One region of the Geobacillus uzenensis genome, then DNA from elsewhere that is predicted to be linked to it. Evidence: predicted binding sites of a transcription regulator. Region 1 holds the regulator's gene; each other region holds the start of a gene.
The links. The regulator Rex, encoded in region 1, represses fermentation and respiration genes when NADH is low (regulators of the CRP and FNR family bind a similar motif). The targets are predictions, from matches to a motif close to TTGTGAAATATTTCACAA.
Positions count from the first base shown of each region.

Region 2: B9L21_RS12120 (DUF2249 domain-containing protein) is a predicted target of Rex. The motif match lies at 2,500-2,517, and genes of this name have one in related genera.
Region 3: B9L21_RS07325 (hemerythrin domain-containing protein) is a predicted target of Rex. The motif match lies at 2,622-2,639, and genes of this name have one in related genera.
Region 4: B9L21_RS13065 (cytochrome ubiquinol oxidase subunit I) is a predicted target of Rex. The motif match lies at 2,375-2,392, and genes of this name have one in related genera.

Region 1 is NZ_NEWL01000009.1:242,074-246,639, forward strand. It holds gene B9L21_RS14540 (CPBP family intramembrane glutamic endopeptidase) at 343-1,077, shown strand; gene B9L21_RS14545 (YdiK family protein) at 1,074-1,253, shown strand; gene tatC (twin-arginine translocase subunit TatC) at 1,557-2,300, opposite strand; gene tatA (twin-arginine translocase TatA/TatE family subunit) at 2,321-2,473, opposite strand; gene B9L21_RS14560 (redox-sensing transcriptional repressor Rex) at 2,489-3,130, opposite strand; gene moaC (cyclic pyranopterin monophosphate synthase MoaC) at 3,146-3,634, opposite strand; gene B9L21_RS14570 (ABC-F family ATP-binding cassette domain-containing protein) at 3,733-4,566, shown strand, end outside.
Region 2 is NZ_NEWL01000007.1:57,853-62,418, reverse strand. It holds gene B9L21_RS12140 (Fic family protein) at 1-239, opposite strand, end outside; gene B9L21_RS12135 (metal-sulfur cluster assembly factor) at 430-732, opposite strand; gene B9L21_RS12130 (hypothetical protein) at 755-2,005, opposite strand; gene B9L21_RS12125 (DUF2249 domain-containing protein) at 2,002-2,211, opposite strand; gene B9L21_RS12120 (DUF2249 domain-containing protein) at 2,215-2,448, opposite strand; gene B9L21_RS12115 (Crp/Fnr family transcriptional regulator) at 2,686-3,378, opposite strand; gene B9L21_RS12110 (nitric-oxide reductase large subunit) at 3,637-4,566, shown strand, end outside.
Region 3 is NZ_NEWL01000005.1:413,719-418,284, reverse strand. It holds gene narH (nitrate reductase subunit beta) at 1-504, shown strand, start outside; gene narJ (nitrate reductase molybdenum cofactor assembly chaperone) at 557-1,132, shown strand; gene narI (respiratory nitrate reductase subunit gamma) at 1,108-1,812, shown strand; gene B9L21_RS07325 (hemerythrin domain-containing protein) at 2,029-2,556, opposite strand; gene B9L21_RS07320 (thiamine pyrophosphate-dependent enzyme) at 2,698-4,566, opposite strand, start outside.
Region 4 is NZ_NEWL01000008.1:82,725-87,290, forward strand. It holds gene B9L21_RS13060 (cytochrome d ubiquinol oxidase subunit II) at 1-809, opposite strand, end outside; gene B9L21_RS13065 (cytochrome ubiquinol oxidase subunit I) at 806-2,152, opposite strand; gene B9L21_RS13070 (SpoVR family protein) at 2,438-3,859, opposite strand; gene B9L21_RS13075 (DedA family protein) at 4,020-4,566, shown strand, end outside.

The DNA of each region.
Region 1 (4,566 bases):
TTAACGATAGTTTTCGCCGTTCTTATTAGCACTCATCATTATTGAGTGCTAACACACTTATAATATTAATGAACTTCTCTCCGTTTTGCAAGTAGGAAATACAAAAAAATAACTGTTTTTCTTTAATGCGAGAAGAAAGGATAAAATGGGCTGAACAGCTGTCAGTCCCAAGGTCGGCCGGCGCAAAACCCGTTTTCATTATTACACATTTCTAAAATCAATAAACAACGCTCGGCAATTTTTTTGCGGCGGTCGTGCCAACCTCGGCCGGCGCGCTTTTCTTATCATTTCGCCAAACATGTGCTACAATACGGATATATTTGAATAAAGGGGTAAGAAGATTTGAAACGCCATTACTGGTATATCATGATCACGTATATCGCCATGCAGCTGTCCGCCTTTATCGGTGTGCCGCTTCTTCGTGCTCTCGGCGTCGGCCAAGAGGCAGAAACCCGCTTGGAGGCGGCGCAGCTCGCTTCCGGGTATTGGGCGGTCATCAGCTTTCTGGCAGCCTTTGTCATCATTTTATGGCTGCTTCGCGGCGACCGCGATGAACGGGAGATGCGGCAATTGCCCCTCGCTTCGTCATGGATGTGGGCGATCTTTGGCGTTGTTTTGGCGCTTGCCGCCCAAAGCATCGCTGCTAACATCGAATGGCGTCTGCTTGGCATCGAACCAGGTTCGGAGAACACAAGGCAAATCATTAATATCATCCGTCTGACGCCGCTTTTAGTCATCGTCACTTCCGTGATCGGCCCAATTTTGGAAGAACTCATTTTCCGCAAAATCATTTTCGGTTCGCTTTATAAAAAATACAACTTTTGGCCAGCTGCGCTCGTGAGCTCACTTCTTTTTGCCGTCGTCCATATGGAGCTTGAGCATTTGCTTTTGTACACGGCGATGGGGCTGACATTCGCCTTTTTGTATGCGAAAACCGGCCGCATTTTCGTGCCGATTTTCGCCCATGTGGCCATGAATACGTTTGTTGTCACCGTTCAACTCTTGCTGGCTGATGAGTTGGAAAACATGATGCGCCAAGCCGAGCTGCCGCTGGCGGTCTGGAGGTTTTGGCTATGATGCGCCACCCTCGGCTGTTTTCGCTGCCGTACTTCATCCTAGGTGTCTTGTTTACGTATTTGGCGATCGAAAGCGCTCATGAAACGATTTGGAACGCCTCGACGATCGTCTTGGCGGCGCTCGCCGCTTTTGATTTTGGCACCGCCTTTCGCTTGTTGTTCACACCGAAACGATGAAGGGGCTGACCCAAAAGTCCGCCAAAAAGCGGACTTTTGGAGTCAGCCCTCTCTGGTTTTTGTATATTTTACCAAACGGAACAAAATTCCGACTCTGTTCTCCCCCTCATTTACGCCACCAAGGACAATCGCCCTTCTTTCGGTGGTAGTGGTTTTGGTGACTCTATTCTACCAGAAAAAAGGGCGATTCTTCTATATTTGAGGCAAAAAAGTGGGGGCTGATCCCAAAACGCATTCGCGTTTTGGGTCAGCCCCTTTTTGTTTGCTGCCGTCCTAACCGCTCTGTCACCGCTGTCCGCGTCCTTACTCGCCGCTTTCCTGCTCCGCCGCTAATTGCGCTTTTCGGTAGCCAACTTTTGCGACCCAAATGCTCCCTTCATATAAAAGCGTGAGCGGAATCATGACGATCACCTGCGAGAGCATATCGGGCGGTGTAATGACCGCCGCCAAAATCAGCAGCGCCAAATACGCATATTTGCGGATGCGCACGAGAAACTGCGGCGTAATGATCCCTAAGCGGGTGAAAAACAAAACGGCGATCGGCAGCTGAAACACGATGCCAAACGGCAGCACAAGCTGAAGCAAAAACTGAAAATATTCGTTAATGCCGATCATTTGTTGGATGCCGAGCCGATCGGCGAGCTCATTCATAAACCGGACGACGAACGGAAACAAGACAAAGTAGGCAAAGCCTACACCGGCTAAAAAAAGGAAAACCGATGCCGGAATGTAGCTGAGCGTCACCCTCCGCTCTTTTTCATACAACCCCGGGCTGACAAACGCCCAAACTTGGTACAGCAATACCGGAGCAGACAGCACAGCGGCAATGACGAAGGCAAACTGAAAATATACTTTAATCGGATCAGTGAGGCGGAAGGCGTTCATTGTCAACTCTTTCGCCTCGGCCGTTTGCTGTAAATACACAATGACATCATCGACAAAAAAGAAACTGGCGACGAGCGCCGCGGCAAAAAAGAGGAGCACAATGATCAGCCGCTTCCGCAGTTCGCCAAGATGTTCATACACCGACATTTCTTTGTCGTTCATCGTTTCCCCATCCTGCCTTGTCATCGGTCAGTTTTGTTTTCCTCATCATCGGCCAGCCCTTTCGTCGCGTCCTTAAACTCGCGCAGTGACTGGCCGAACGACCGCCCTAACTCCGGCAATTTTTTCGTTCCAAACAGCAACAAAATCACAAGGACAATCAAAATGTATTTCACGCTCTACTCTCTCCTTTATGATGACGATGGATAGTTTTTCAGAAAATAGACGAGCGACTGCAATTCAATAGCCAAATCGATATGATGAACGCGGATATGGTTCGGCACGTTCAACCGCGCGGGGGTGAAGTTTAAAATGCCTTTAATCCCCCGGGCGACAAGGCGGTCGGTCAGCGCTTGAGCGGCGGCGGCCGGCACGGTTAAAATGGCGACCGGAATATCACCGCGAAGCCGCTTCTCGAGTTCATCGAGATGATAAACCGGCACGCCGCCGACCGTCGTTCCCACTTTCCGCTCATCCACATCAAACGCCATCACGATCTTTGTATTGTTGTTTTTTGAAAAATTATAGTTTAAAAAGGCGGTTCCTAAATTTCCCACACCGAACAAGGCGACTTCCGTCACTTCATCCTCTTCAAGCGTCTGGCGGAAAAACGACAATAAATAATTGACGTTATACCCGTACCCTTTTTTGCCGAGCGCGCCAAAATACGAGAAATCGCGGCGGATCGTCGCCGGGTCGACTTTGACCGCTTCGCTCAGTTCGGCTGAGGATACACGCTGTTTTCCCGACGCATGCAAGTTCTTTAAAAACCGGTAGTACAGCGGCAGCCGTTTCGCGGTTGCCTGCGGAATTTTCGGTTGTTCGTTGCTCATAGTTTCATCCCCCAGCTAATCGGTTTTCCGTCGATAATGGCCGGACTTCCCGCCCGTTTTCTCGACCAAATACGTCGGACCGATGATCATCCCTTTATCGAGTGCTTTGCACATGTCATACACCGTCAACGCGCATACCGAGGTGGCCGTCAGCGCTTCCATTTCCACCCCTGTGCTCCCTTTCGTTTTCACTGTTGCGGTGATGACAAGTTTATATACATCCGCTTCGTTTTCCCAAGAAAATGCGATATCAACGCTTTTTAACATAAGCGGATGGCACATCGGAATCAGATCAGCCGTTTTTTTTGCCGCCATCACCCCGGCCACTTGGGCTACAGCCAACACGTCCCCTTTCTCGATGGCGTGATTCGTCATTTTTTTATAAATTTCTTCGCTGACGGTGACACTCGTTTTTGCCACTGCCACTCGTACCGTATCTTCCTTGTTCGTAATATCGACCATTTTCGCGCGTCCTTGTTCATTGAAATGAGTAAACGACGACAAGATAATCTCCTCCACTTATACACTATACACGATTTTTCATCATCTGTCTTTGACCGTTTTGGCGACATACGTTAAACTATTCCGAGAGGTGAAACGACATGATCATTTTGCAAGTGCACCAGCTCACGAAATATTTTGGCGCTGACCTTATTTTATCGAATATAAAACTAGAAATACAGTCCCGCGACCGAGTTGCCCTCGTCGGCCGCAACGGCGCAGGAAAATCGACATTGTTAAAAATCATCGCCGGAGAACTTTCTTACGACAGCGGCGAAATCATCAAGCCGAGCCATATCAAAATGGGCTATTTGGCGCAAAACAGCACGCTTGACTCATCACGCTCCATTTGGGACGAGATGCTTGAGGTGTTCGCACCGCTTCGCGCCATCGAAAAGCAGCTGTCCGAACTCGGCTCCCAGCTTGGCGACCCGGATGTGCTCGCTGACCCCGCCCGCTATGAAAAAACGCTCAAAGCGTATGACGAACTGCAAGAACAGTATAAAGAACAGGGCGGCTATCAATACGAAGCCGACATCCGTTCCGTCTTGCACGGGCTGCAGTTTTCCTCATACGATTATAAAACAATGCCCGTCTCTTCGTTAAGCGGCGGGCAGCGGACGCGTCTGGCCCTCGGAAAACTTCTATTGTCCAAGCCGGATTTGTTGATTTTGGACGAGCCGACCAACCATTTGGACCTTGAAACGCTCTCTTGGCTGGAGCAATATTTGCAGGCATATCCCGGCGCTGTCTTGCTCGTTTCCCATGACCGCTATTTTTTAGATAAAGTCGTCACCGAAGTATACGAGCTGTCCAACACGAAGCTCAAGCGGTATACCGGCAACTACAGCCGTTATTTGGAGCAGCGGGCCGAGCAGTATGAACAAGAGTTAAAGCGATATGAGAAACAGCAGGAAGAAATCGCCCGGCTGCAA
Region 2 (4,566 bases), on a different contig from region 1:
TCAATCGCCTCCGCATGGTTAATAGCTTCCAAATGTTCCTTAAGCCGTTTCCCGCCAATGGTAATCCCTTCTTCTATGACTAGCTTTGTTTCCAGCAAGGTTAACGTATTGCCTTCGATGGCGTTCGAATGGTACGTCCATTCGATCCGAAATGATTCCCGCAAGTTTTTCACCAACCCTGGAGGCAAAGGGCGCAACGCATCCAACCGTTGTTTCAGCTCGTCGATTTTAGCAAACATCGCTCTCACCTCTTGGTATATGATTCGCGGCCTCGATTCGTTTTTCCTTTAAATAGCCAAGCGATGGTTCTTGTTTTTTCTATATGATACAAAAATAAAGGGTGGGGAGTGTTCAGCAGTTGCAGGACAATGAAACAACCGTCCGCCCAACGCGGGCGGACGGCGAAAAGGGGATGAACAGCGGCCCGTTTCAGGAAAAATGCCCAAGCTGCCGGAGCGCGTCTTCGCTCATCCGCTCCGGCGTCCATGGCGGATTCCATGTCACTTGGACGCGCACGTCGCGGACGCCGTCGATTTGTTCAAGCACCCGTTTGACGCCGCCGGCGATCGAGTCGTGAAGCGGGCAGCCCGGGGTCGTGAGCGTCATCAGGACATTGATATGCCCATCCTCGATTTTTAAGTCATAAATCAATCCTAAATCGACAACGTTAATGCCAAGCTCCGGATCTATGACTGTTTTCAGCTGTTGCAGGGCAAGTTCGCGGACATCCATCGTTTTTTTCCTCCTCATTCGCTTATTTTCGGAAAACTGCTAACATCGTGCCGGCAAAGGCGATGCTTAATCCAGCCAGCAGTGTTTGAGCGACGGCCAACAGCGGCACGCTCGCGGTCGCAAGGGAGACCGCCGCCAGCGTCAGGGCGGCGAGCCATAGGCGGCATTGAACGGCGACGGCCCGCTCGTTCATCATTTGCTTTAACGTCGGCACGTGTTGTTGGCCGACTTTTTCGCTGTAGCGGTGCGTCCACCATAAAAACGGCACGATTTTAAACAAATAGCCGATGATGCTAAACAGAATCCAGCCAACAATGAATAGATAAACAATGATGCCAAGCCACCGTCCACTGCCGACAACGATGGCGGCAAAGGCGGCAACGTGCAGCGCAAGGCCGATGGCCACCGCCGCCAAGGAAAATTGGAACGGGCGGTCAAGCGTTTTTTTCATCCGCTTTTGCAAAATGGCGCGGATATGCCAGGCGAAAACGGCGAATCCGCCCATGAGCAAGGCTGCACCGGCTGCAAGCCATGCGTGGCTTCGCAAGAATAAGCTGGCGAACGCCACAGCAATCCCGCTGATGTACAGCGCATAGACGTAACGCGCCGGCCGCAGCGAAAAGCCGTGGGCGAGCGAGAACATCGGCACCATTTTGTACGAAAAGCCTATGATGAGCAGTGTGAACCAGCCGCACAGCCCAAACAGCACATGCAAGCCGAACACCACTTCATGGTTGTTAGCGCCTTTGGCGGCGAAAAAGTGAAACGCCAAGAGCCCCCCGGCAGCTGCCGTCAGCAATAAAAACAACAGCGATGTGGCGACAAACAGCGTCATGACGGTTTTCGTTTCTTGTTTTCTTAACGTCATCGCCATTTGCCAGACGAATAGGATGATGCCAAAAAGCAGAAGCAAGCCGGGGAGAAACGCCCGGTTTGGCGCCGCCGCTAGACTTACGGCAAATGCGACAATGCCGACGGCGGTCACGGCAAACTGCCAAAAACCGAGCCGCTCGCTCCAAATCGGTGTCAAAAAGGCGACCGGAACGAGCTGGTACATCGCCCCCATGGCCGTCATCAATGCAAAGCCAAGCAACGCCAGGTGGGCCGCCGCCCACACGAACGGCAGCCGGAACGCGCCGCTGCTAAGTGAGGGAATCGCTCCAAGCAACATAAGCTGCGACGCGGCGAACGCCAACACGGCGAACATGATAAACGAGAACGGAAGACGGACGTCTGTTTCCGTCCCCGTGCGAGTAGGAAACACGTTGCTCATCCTTTCGTAATGCGGATTTCAAAACTGCCGTCTTCACGTGCGACCGTCTCGTGCCGGTAGCCAAGCTCGTCAAGCTGTTCGTACAAAAACATCGGTCGGCGATCGTTAATGATCGTCAGCGTCTCCCCAGGGTTCAGCTTAGCGAGGGCAGCGAGCGTCCGCATCATCGGCTGCGGCGGCTCGAGTCCGCGGTTATCGAGGATCATCGGTCATCCCCCCTGTTTGACAAACGTTACTCTCCAATGTTTTTTCTCGATTTGTTCGGCCTCGTACGTAAATCCTTTCGCTTTCATAATCGGAAACAACGGCAGCGGCTTGAACGGGGCGTGTAAAATGAACGTATCGCCCGGCTGCAGCGGCTTGATGGCGTTCATAATTTTTTCAAACGGTTCCCGCTTTTGCCGCAAATCTTCGCGTACATCGAGTTCAATCGTCACACCCATGCGCTTTCCCTCCTTTTTGACTATCATGATAATCATTTTCACTGTGGAATGTTGTGATATAGCTCACATCTTTCGGCCGAAACATGACATATTCCACTTTGGAAAAAAGGTTTCGTTTTCGTTTGAAAGGGCGGAATAGCATGTTCCAGAAAGATGGGCTTGCCGAAATGTTTGAAAGGAAACCCCATCAGCTCCATTGCGCATCCCGACCGGTGCCGGACGATGGGGAAAAAGGAGTTAGAAAAAGATTTCTTGTTCGAGCCCTTCGCGGTCAATCAAATAAAAGCCGTGTTCGTCGACGTCAATCAGCCCTTTCCGTTTCAGCTGGCTCAACGTCCGGCTGACCGTTTCGCGGGCGGTGCCGATCATATTGGCCAGCTCACGGTTTGTCACATGGGCGGTGAGACGGTGCCATTTCCCTTGTTTGACGGCATTCGTCCGCGTCAGCCGCAGCAAAAGCAGCACGATTTGTTCGTACGTATTATGGAGCACTTGCGCTTCGAGCCGATTTTGCAAGTCAACGATTTTTTCGCCCATGACGCGAAACAGTTTCATGCACAGCTCAGGGCTGGCCATCAGCACTTGTTCGAAATCATGGATCGGAATGGCGATCAATGTCGCTTCCTCGACCACTTCGGCGTGGGCCGGATAGGTGCCTTTTAAGAAAAAGCCGGCATGCGGAAACATTTCTCCCGTCTGCAAAATCGAAACGATTTGTTCTTTCCCGCTGAAGTCCGTTTTATAAATTTTTACCGTGCCGGAATGAATGAAATAGACTCGCTCGAGCGGGTCGCCTTGCATAAAGACAAACGTCCGCGGCTTGTAAACGCGCACGTGGGAAATGGCAACCAGCGAATCAAGCTCGTAATCGGACAGTTCACGAAACAACGGAACAGCTTTTAAGCGGTCTTTCATCCAATGGTTCGCCATGGCGTTCTCTCCTTTAACAAGGTGACAAACATGTGACAGCTGAGGAAATGTGACAAATATGTGACAGCTGTTTGTTGGAACAGACGGCGACGGTTTTCGAAAATCCGCGCCGTTTGGCCCTTTCTGCCTTCATTGTATAAATTCTCACACGTTGAAGCTGTGATATAAATCATAGTTGACATTTGTCTCGGCTCACAAACCGCCAAACGATCAGCGCGCTACAATGGGGTCGAACAAACGAGAAGGAGGTTGCCTCACATGGAAGTGAACCGAACGGTCCGTCCCAACATCCGGCCTGGGCGGCAAACGACCAACAGTTTTCTTAAATCGATTCTCATTTTCACTATTTTAATTAGCTTTACCGTCCTGCTCGTCGGCGGGTATTGGATTTTCAAAGAAATGGCGCCAAGGCCGAAAGAAGTGCGCAGTGAAAGCGGCCAAGTGTTGATGACGAAAGAAACGATCGTCGGCGGGCAAGCTGTCTTCCAAAAATACGGATTGATGGATTATGGCACGGTGCTTGGCCATGGATCGTATATGGGGCCGGACTATACGGCGGAAGCGCTGAAAGTGTACACGGAAGGCATGCAAGATTACAAAGCGAAAGAGCGGTATAACAAACCGTTTGCCGATTTAACGGACGATGAGAAGTCGATCATCCGTGAACAAGTGATGAAAGAGATGCGGAAAAACCGTTACAACCCGGTAACCGATGTGCTTGTCCTAACAGATGCGCAAGTCTACGGGTTGGAAAAAGTGCGTGACTATTACCGCGACGTTTTCACCAATGGTGACGGCTGGGGATTGAAAAAAGGATTGATCAACGAAAGCGACATGCCAAAAGCGGATCGCGCTTGGGTTGCGAATGGGGATCAAATCCAGCAAATTGCCGACTTTTTCTTCTGGACCGCCTGGTTGTCGAGCACGCTAAGAATTGGCGACGAGATTACGTATACGAACAACTGGCCGTACTATGAGGACGCCGGCAATACGATGTCGTTTTCTGCGGTATGGTGGAGCGGCGTCAGCGTCACGGTTTTGATTTTGTTTGTCGGGATCATTTTGTATGTGTTCTATCGTTACCAATTAAGCATGCAAGAAGCGTATGCCGCAGGGAAGTTTCCGGTCATCGATTTGCGGCGGCAGCCGCTGACTCCGTCGCAGGTGAAAGCGGGCAAATATTTCGTC
Region 3 (4,566 bases), on a different contig from region 1:
CGCTCGCCGATTTACAAAATGATCGTCGACTGGAAAATCGCTTTGCCGCTGCATCCGGAATACCGGACGCTGCCAATGGTATGGTACATTCCGCCGCTGAGCCCGATCATGAATACGATCGAAGGAAAAGGAAGCCAAGCGAGCGCCGATGACATCTTCCCGGCCATTGATGAAATGCGCATTCCGATCGAATATTTGGCGAATTTGCTGACGGCGGGCGATACGGCGCACATCCGCACGACATTGAAAAAAATGGCGGCGATGCGTTCGTATATGCGGGCGAAACAAACGAACAAACAGCCGGACATCCGCCTCATTGAGTCGCTCGGCTTAAGCCGTGAAGACATTGAAGAGATGTACCGTTTGCTCGCGATTGCCAAATACGAAGACCGCTTCGTCATTCCGGCATCGCATCGCGAGGAAGTCGCTGACCTCTACGCCGAACAAGGCAGCTGCGGGCTTGCATTTGCCGGCGGTCCAGGCGCCTGCGGCACGCTTTCATGAGGGCGGGGCCATGCCCCCCTTCCCCTTACACAACAAAAATGGAGGATGCACGATGAACAGCGAACAACGGCAAATTGTCTTTTTATGTGTGTCCTATCTGTTGTCCTATCCGGACGAACAGTGGGCTGAATCGCTTCCCGACTGCCTCGAGGCCATCCGTTCGCTCGAGGATGAAACCGTCCGTACGCCGCTTTTGGCAGTGGCCGAACAGCTTGCGGCCACCTCGGCTCGAGAGCGGATGGAGCAATATGTCGAAACATTTGATTTCGGCAAAAAAACGAATTTGTATCTTACGTATATGACAAACGGTGAACAACGCGAGCGCGGAATCGAGCTCGTCGCCTTAAAAGCGCGCTACGAGGCGGCCGGATTCGCCGTCTCCGACCGCGAGCTGCCCGACTACTTGCCGCTCATGCTCGAATTTCTCGCCTATGCGGAGGAGCCTCATGCCATTTCCTTGCTCGCCGATTATGCCGGCCATATCCGCGAAATCGGCGAGCGGTTGGCAGCCGCCGGCAGCCCGTACGTACAGCTATTTGAAACGCTCGACGTTACCTTTATCCAACTCGGCGTCACGCCGATCCCGAAAGGAAGTGCAACGGCATGGTTAGCCAATTTCTCTGGGTGATCGTTCCTTATTTGTCGCTTGTGCTCTTTATCGCCGGCCATGTTTGGCGCTACCAGCGCGATCAGTTCGGCTGGACATCCAAATCAAGCGAACTGCTCGAAAAACGGCAATTGCGCCTTGGAAGCCTTCTCTTCCACTGGGGCATTTTGTTCGTCTTCGTCGGCCACGTGATGGGCATTCTCATTCCGGAACCGTTTTACACGGCGTTAGGCGTTACGGAGGAGATGTACCACGTCATCGCCTTGGCGGGCGGCATTCCGGCTGGTTTGGCGGCCTTCGTTGGTTTAGTGATCCTGTTCCGCCGCCGCCTCACGGTAAAGCGCGTGCGGGCGACAAGCAGCACCGGCGATTGGGTTGCTCTTGGATTTTTGCTCGCTGTCATCGCCAGCGGGCTGTCATCAACGTTTCTGAACATCGATTCGCACGGGTTTGATTACCGGACGACGATCGGCCCGTGGTTTCGCGGCCTTCTTACATTCCGTCCGAACCCAGCTTATATGGAAACGGTGCCGCTTTGGTTTCAAATTCATATTCTCGCTGCATTCGGTTTGTTCGCTGTCTGGCCGTTCACCCGCCTCGTTCACGTGTTCAGCTTTCCGCTCCGCTACTTGCAGCGCAGCTACGTCGTCTATCGGAAGCGAATGCCAAAACAAGCAGAGCCGTTCAACCGCGCCAAATAAGCGAGCGGCGTGCGTCACATCAGGAACCCTAAACTGAACAGGCGGGGGCAAACCGATTGCCTAACAGCCGGCCTGTCAACTTTAACGGCGGCGGAAACGAAACAACGTGCGCTTCCGCATATCCTAACGATCATGCATAACAACCTGCCAATAAATGAACCAATAATAAAAAACAGGATGCCCGTCGTTTGGGGCATCCTGTTTTCCATTTGTTACTTAGTTAATGCGCGCAAACAGCTCTTCTTTCTCCGCATCGGACAACAGCCGCTCGGCCATCGGGAAGAGCACGTTCTCCTCTTTCATGAAGTGCTCATCCAAAATGTGATGCGCCTCGATGACCGCGCCGGCAAGCATCAACGCCTGTCTGCTGTCGATGTTCTCCGGCAGCTGGGCGGTCTTTTCTAAAAACATGGAAAGGCGCGCTTTCGCCTGTTCGTGTTCGTATTCCATGACGGCAATAGGGCCGGTCGTCCGCCCGATGTACCGAGCCATCATCGGGAACAATACGCCTTCTTCCCGCTCCGAATGCGGATCTAGAGCGGCGACGAACGATTCAACTTTTTCTCTCAAATCAGCGAGCGGCTCGCGCCAGTTGCGGTCATCTGTCCCTTGGCCGATCGCTTCCGCTGTGGCAAGCAGCTGCTCCATTTGGACGCGCAGCGGGCCGTGTTCTTGTTTTAATTGCGCCAGTCCGGCGCATAGTTTCACCCCTTCAGGGCCGCCCATATGGCAAAATGAATGCATCATCGATTCCTCCTTTTTATGATCCGTCCGTTGTTTCCATTATACTGTGTGCAGCATCTCCATCGTTGTGAGTCATATCACACCGCCGACAGGGAAGCGCAAAAAAAAACAGCACGCGCGCGGCGTGCTGCAGTAATCCTTTTATAGATACGGATGTTCATGCTTCGCTTTTAAGATCGTCCATCTTCGTTCGACTTCCTCCTCCAACTCGCGCAACAAATCTTCGTTTTCTTTTCGGAGCAAATGTTTCGTTTTTCCCATATATTTCAGCCATTCCCTCAACGGGACGCGGCGTCCTTTCGCCTCCGGGTCGTACGTGATCGTCGTTTTCCCCCGTTCGACTTCGTACAGCGGGAAAAAGCACGAATTCACCGCCGCCTGCAAAATGGTTTCCCCGTACCGTTCTTCTGACTTCCAGTTAAGCGGACAAGTAATGAGCAGCTTGCCGTACACCGTTCCTTCATGCTGTGCATACCATTGCGCTTTCGCTGCTTTTTTCACCAAATCTTGCGGAAACGCTTCCGTTCCGGTGAAGACGTACGGGATGTTCGTCGCTGCCATGATTTGCGGCGTATCTTTATGATGGAACGATTTTCCGCGCTGTCCTTTCCCGACCCCGGTCGTCGTGGTCATATGTCCCATTGGGGTCGAGTACGACATTTGCGCCCCGGTGTTCATATAGCCTTCATTGTCGTATTCAATGATGATCAGCTTATGGTTGCGCAGCGCCGCCCCGATAGCCGACCCCATGCCGATGTCCATCCCGCCGTCGCCGGTGACCATGACAAACGTGACATCATCCGAGACGTCAAGCTCGCCGCGCCGCTTCAGTTCAAAGAACGCTTCGACCATGCCGGAGAGCGTGGCCGCCCCGTTTTGGAACAAATTGTGCACCATCGTTTGTTTATGCGAGCTGTACGGATACGCGGCGGAAACGACATACGCGCACCCGGTTTGGAACAAGACGACGATATCGCCTTCAATTCCTTTGAAAAACAGCTCGAGCCCCGGGAAAATACCGCATCCCGGGCATGCCCCGTGCCCTGGGGCGAGCCGCTTCGGCTTGGCCGTCAACGCCCGCAGCGGCGGGATTTTAACGTTTAGCCGTTTCGTTTTGTCGTCGACCGTCACGTGGATGAGCCCGCTGCGAAACGCATCGCCATGAAGCGGTTCAAGCAGCCGTTTCGGTTGCCGTTCAAGACGTCCGGGGACGTGGCCGAAATAATCAAACGTTTTTTCCGCTTTTCCTTTTTCCATCGCATCAATGGCCATCCGGAACAACGCTTCGGCATCTTCGGCGTAAAAATCTTTGCCGCCAAGGCCGTAAACGCGGCTTAATACGATCGTTTGATTGTTTTGGTCTTCCTGCAGCGCCGCTTTCACTTCATGCGTCATGTTCGCCCCGTGCGCCCCGTACGAATCGGCCCGCTCGCCGATCAACAGCGCTTTCACATGTTTCAGCGCCTGGCGGATCTCCTCGGCCGGAAACGGACGAATGATGTTCGGGCTGATGACGCCCGCCTTCACCCCTTGTTTACGCAGACGATCAGCTACATCTTTCGCTGTCTCTGCTGCGGAGTTGAGCAAAAACAGCGCCACTTCGGCATCTTCCATCCGGTATAAATCGAGCGGCTCATAGCGGCGCCCCGACCATGCTTCATATTCCGCGGCCACCTGCCGGAACACATCGCCAGCCCGGTACAAAGCAACGGACTGTTGATAATGGTTGTTGATCAAATCATCCCCGCCCATATGCGCCCCGATCGTCACAGGCCGTTTCGGATCAGCCGCTGTCGGGAACCCTTCTTTGCGCGGGCCGATGAACCCCTGCACCGTTTCCCGATCGCGAAAATAATGTACTTTCCGTTTTTGGTGCGAGGTGAAAAACCCGTCGTACGCGATGATGACCGGCAGGCGGACGTCCTCATGCTCGGCGATTTTGAGCGCCATGACGTTCATATCGTAAACCGCTTGCGGCGTGCGGGCCAGCAGCACGACCCAGCCGGTGTT
Region 4 (4,566 bases), on a different contig from region 1:
GCATATTGAAACAAAAGCGCAATAAACGCCCAGCCGAACCGCCGTTGCCGCCAAAGCAGCCAAACGGTGACGACAAAAAACAAAAAAGAGACAGCCAGCATCCATGCCACGTTCCATAGGTTGGCGTAATGCTCGGGATTATGGTAGCGAAGCTGATAAATAATGAGCAGCGCTGACAACATCGTCGGCCCGCTCCAAAGAAGAGCGTAGCGGCGCAACAGCGCCCGCGCCCGTTCATCCTTGGCCGCGTCCGCATAATACGTTAAGAAAACGGCAGAAATGTAAAGAACGCTCGTCACACTTAACAGCACAATGCTCCATGACAACGGGCTTGCAAACAGCTTCCCATAATCAAGCGCAACGCCTGAGGCGCCTGCCTCTACAAACCCGCCTTCGGAAATCGTCAACACAATGGACAGCGAGGCCGGAATAAACAACCCCGTCAATCCATAAGCGATTAAATACCAGTTCCGTTCCGTCCCCCCATACGTATGAAACGCGTAGTACGAGCCGCGAATAGCTAACAAAATGATCGAGATGCTCGCCGGGACAAGCAAAATAGAACCATAATAATACGCCGTTTTCGGAAAAAAGCCGACAATGCCGACAAAGAAAAAGACAAGAAAGACGTTCGTCACTTCCCATACAGGGGAAAGATAGCGCTGAATGATGCGGTGCAAAATATGCTGTTTGTTTGCCCAATGGCTATAGGCGCTGAAAAACCCAGCCCCGAAATCAATCGAAGCAACGATAATGTACCCGAACAAAAACAGCCATAACACCGAGATGCCAATGACTTCGAGCGTCATGGCGCCACCTCCCCGTTATTAGCCCGCTCTGCCAGCTCCCGTTCAACCGGGTTGCGGCGGAACATACGGACGAGCACTGTTGCGCTTGCAATTACTAACACCATATACAAAAGGCAAAACAACACAAGCATCGTATCCACATGCGCAGACGATGTCGCTCCTTCCGCCGTTTTCATATAGCCGCGCAAAATCCACGGCTGCCGCCCGACTTCCGCTAAGTACCATCCCGCCTCAATCGCAACCATCGCCAGCGGCCCTCCCGCCACCAGGAGTCCAAAAAACCACTTTTTCGCCGTCCATTTCCAGCGGAAAATCGATCCGAGCCAATACGCGGCTGCGACAACCATTAAAAACACCCCGATCGTGACCATCACATTGAATAAGTAATGAATGTATAGCGGCGGACGCTCATCTTCTGGAATATCATTTAATCCAGTCACAACCGCAGCGGGATGGTTATGGGCTAAAATACTGAGGGCGTATGGAATTTCTAAAGCATATTTCACTTCCCCGTCTTCTCCGAGCGTGCCGAACAGGATCAACGGTGCATGGGAGCCCGTTTCAAAATGCCATTCGGCCGCCGCCAGTTTTTCCGGCTGGTATTGGGCCAAAAATTTACCCGACAAGTCGCCGACAAGCGCGCTCGCCACTGAGAAAATCAACGCTGTTTTCATCGTTAAATGAAGCGCCTTGCGGTGATACACATGGCGGTTTCCCTTCCATAAATGCCAAGCGGCGATCGAAGCGAGCACGAACGCTGACGTCATATACGCCGTTGCCAGCACATGAGCGACTTTCGTCGGCATGGCCGGATTGAACATCGCGGCGATCGGGTCGATGTTGACGAGCTCGCCATTTTTCAGTTCAAAGCCTTGCGGCGTGTTCATAAACGCGTTCACCATTGTAATGAACATGGCCGACGCCGAAGAGCCGATCGCCACCGGGATAAGCAAAAGCAAATGTTTTTTCTGATTTTCAAACCGATCCCATGTATACAAATAAATACCGAGGAAAATCGCTTCAAAAAAGAAGGCGAACGTCTCCATGAACAGCGGCAAGCTGATCACCTGGCCAGCCAGCTGCATAAAGTTCGGCCACAAAAGCGACAGCTGCAAGCCGATCGCTGTTCCTGTCACCACGCCAACCGCTACGGTGATGACAAAACCGCGCGTCCAGCGGCGAGCGAGCAAAATATAATGCATATCACGTTTGCGAATCCCAACCCATTGGGCAATAGCGATCATCAGTGGAATCCCGACGCCGATCGTGGCATAAATGATATGGACCGTCAGTGTCAATCCCGTCAAAATACGGCTAAGCAGCACCGGATCGTAGCCGTTCACGATTCATCCCCCCTTATGAAAACAAGCGGCCAATCAAGGAAAGCAAGACAACAGCCGCAACAGCAAAGCTAACGAACACAAGCGTTTTTTCGTGCCGCTTCCACATATCCATCCCCCCGGATGAGCAAACAGTGATGAAGAATTTGTGACAGCCATCACAAATTATCCACTTTATATTATTTCATAAAATCGGGCACGCTATCCGGCATGATTTCGAATAATTTGTGTCATTTTTCACATATTCATTGTGACAAACAAAAAAAGCAGGATATCCCTGCCCTAATGTTATAAATATTTCCGATGCACCGTCTTCCCATCATACGTAAACAACATCGGCTTTTCCTCGACGACCGTCTCCATATGGACGGGTCGTCCCCACAACTGATAAATATATGGCAACACTTTTTCTAAATATTTCAGATCCAATTCAATTCCCTCGTACCAATGCTTTAAATACAACTCCCCGTTGCGCATATAGTCGCCGTCATTCACCGTAATGTACGGGAATCCGCCGTTAACCCGCATGCTGACGAGCTGATCGCGGATATGCTCCCAATGTTTGTCAACAATTTTGTAATCTTTCCCTTGCTTTTGAAATAAATACATATCTTCACGCATAATCAGCTCTTTCGTCAAATAGTTGCGCAAAAACGAAATGTCGGACTCCAACTCACGCACTTCGAACAGTTTTGCCCGTCCTGATCCTGGTTTAATTCCATATTTTCTCATCTCTTCCGTCGGGTTGTTCCACCGCTCTTCGATGTCTTCAAAAATTTTCAACCCTAAATAGTACGGATTGATGCCAGTGCGCGATGGCTGCACAACGTTGGCGTTCAGCTTGGCAAACTCGATCGCTTCATCGCTCGTCAAATCCATCTCGCGCAAAATGCGCTGATGCCAATACGTCGCCCATCCTTCGTTCATGATTTTCGTCTCGAGCTGCGGCCAAAAATAGAGCATTTCTTCGCGCATCATCGTCAAAATGTCACGCTGCCAATCTTCGAGTTCACGGCTGTATTCTTCAATGAACAACAGCACATCTTTTTCCGGCTGCGGCGGAAACTTGCGTCGTTTTTTCCGCGGCGGTGTTTTTGGCTTGTTCCGCTCATCAAGCGACCAGAGGTCATCATATGGCGACGGTGTTTTTGCCGATTCTTCTTCCTCATACACCTCCGTATCTTCCCATGTCCACGACAGCTTCGGCCGCAACAGCGAGGGGTCGATATGCTCTTGAATGGCCAAGACAGCATCTAAAAATTTTTCCACTTCCAGTTTTCCGTATTGATGTTCATAATGTTTAATGCGCTCAGCCGTCGCCGCCATGCTTTCGACCATATCGCGCTTCGTGTTGCTAAAGCGGACGTTGTTTTTGAAAAAGTCGCTATGCGCCAACACGTGGGCGACGATCAACTTATTTTGAATGAGCGTGTTCGTGTCAAGCAAAAAGGCATAACAAGGATTCGAATTGATGACGAGTTCGTAAATTTTGCTTAATCCTAAGTCGTAATGCAGCTTCATTTTGTAAAACTGCTTACCAAAACTCCAATGGGAAAAACGCGTCGGCATTCCGTAGGCGCCAAACGTGTAAATAATGTCCGCCGGGCAAATTTCATAGCGCATCGGGTAAAAATCCAACCCAAATCCTTCAGCAATTTCCGTAATCTCAGCAATCGCCCGTTCCAGCTCTTTCAGCTCGTCCTGCCGCATCCCAATTTCCCTCCCTTTCCCCTTATCACAATGTATGAGGGAAACGGCGTTTTGATACGTGCAATCGTTTGGCATGAACATGCAGCGCCTCATTTTCATTTGCTGACCGTTGGATTATAATGGTCATACAAAAGAAATCGCAACAAAGCGTGGTGATGATTTGCAACATTATTTGCACTATCTCATCGATCACTTTGGTTATATCGGTATTATGATCGCGCTTATGCTCGGCATTGTTGGACTGCCGATCCCCGACGAGCTGCTGTTGACATATGCCGGCTACCGCGTCTCGACCGGTGCATTTTCGTATCCGCTCACCTTTTTTTCCTGCTCATTCGGGGCAGCCATCGGCATTTCGCTTAGCTATATTCTTGGGTTTACGCTCGGCTTGCCGTTTTTGCATAAATTCGGCCCGAAGCTTCATCTGACAGAAAAACGGCTCGAGCAAACGAAAGCGCTATTCTCGAAGTTCGGCCCGGCGGTATTATTCATTTGCTATTTCATCCCAGGCGTTCGGCATCTCGCCGCCTTTTGGGCCGGCATGAACGCCTACCAGTGGAGAAAGTTTGCCTTGTTCGCCTACAGTGGAGCGATGGTGTGGGTCGCTGTCTTTTTGACGATCGGTGCCTACTTTGAGAGCCGCTGGACGGCCGTCAAGCAGTACATCGATGCCTACCGTCCACTGTTATTTCCTGTGTTTCTCATCG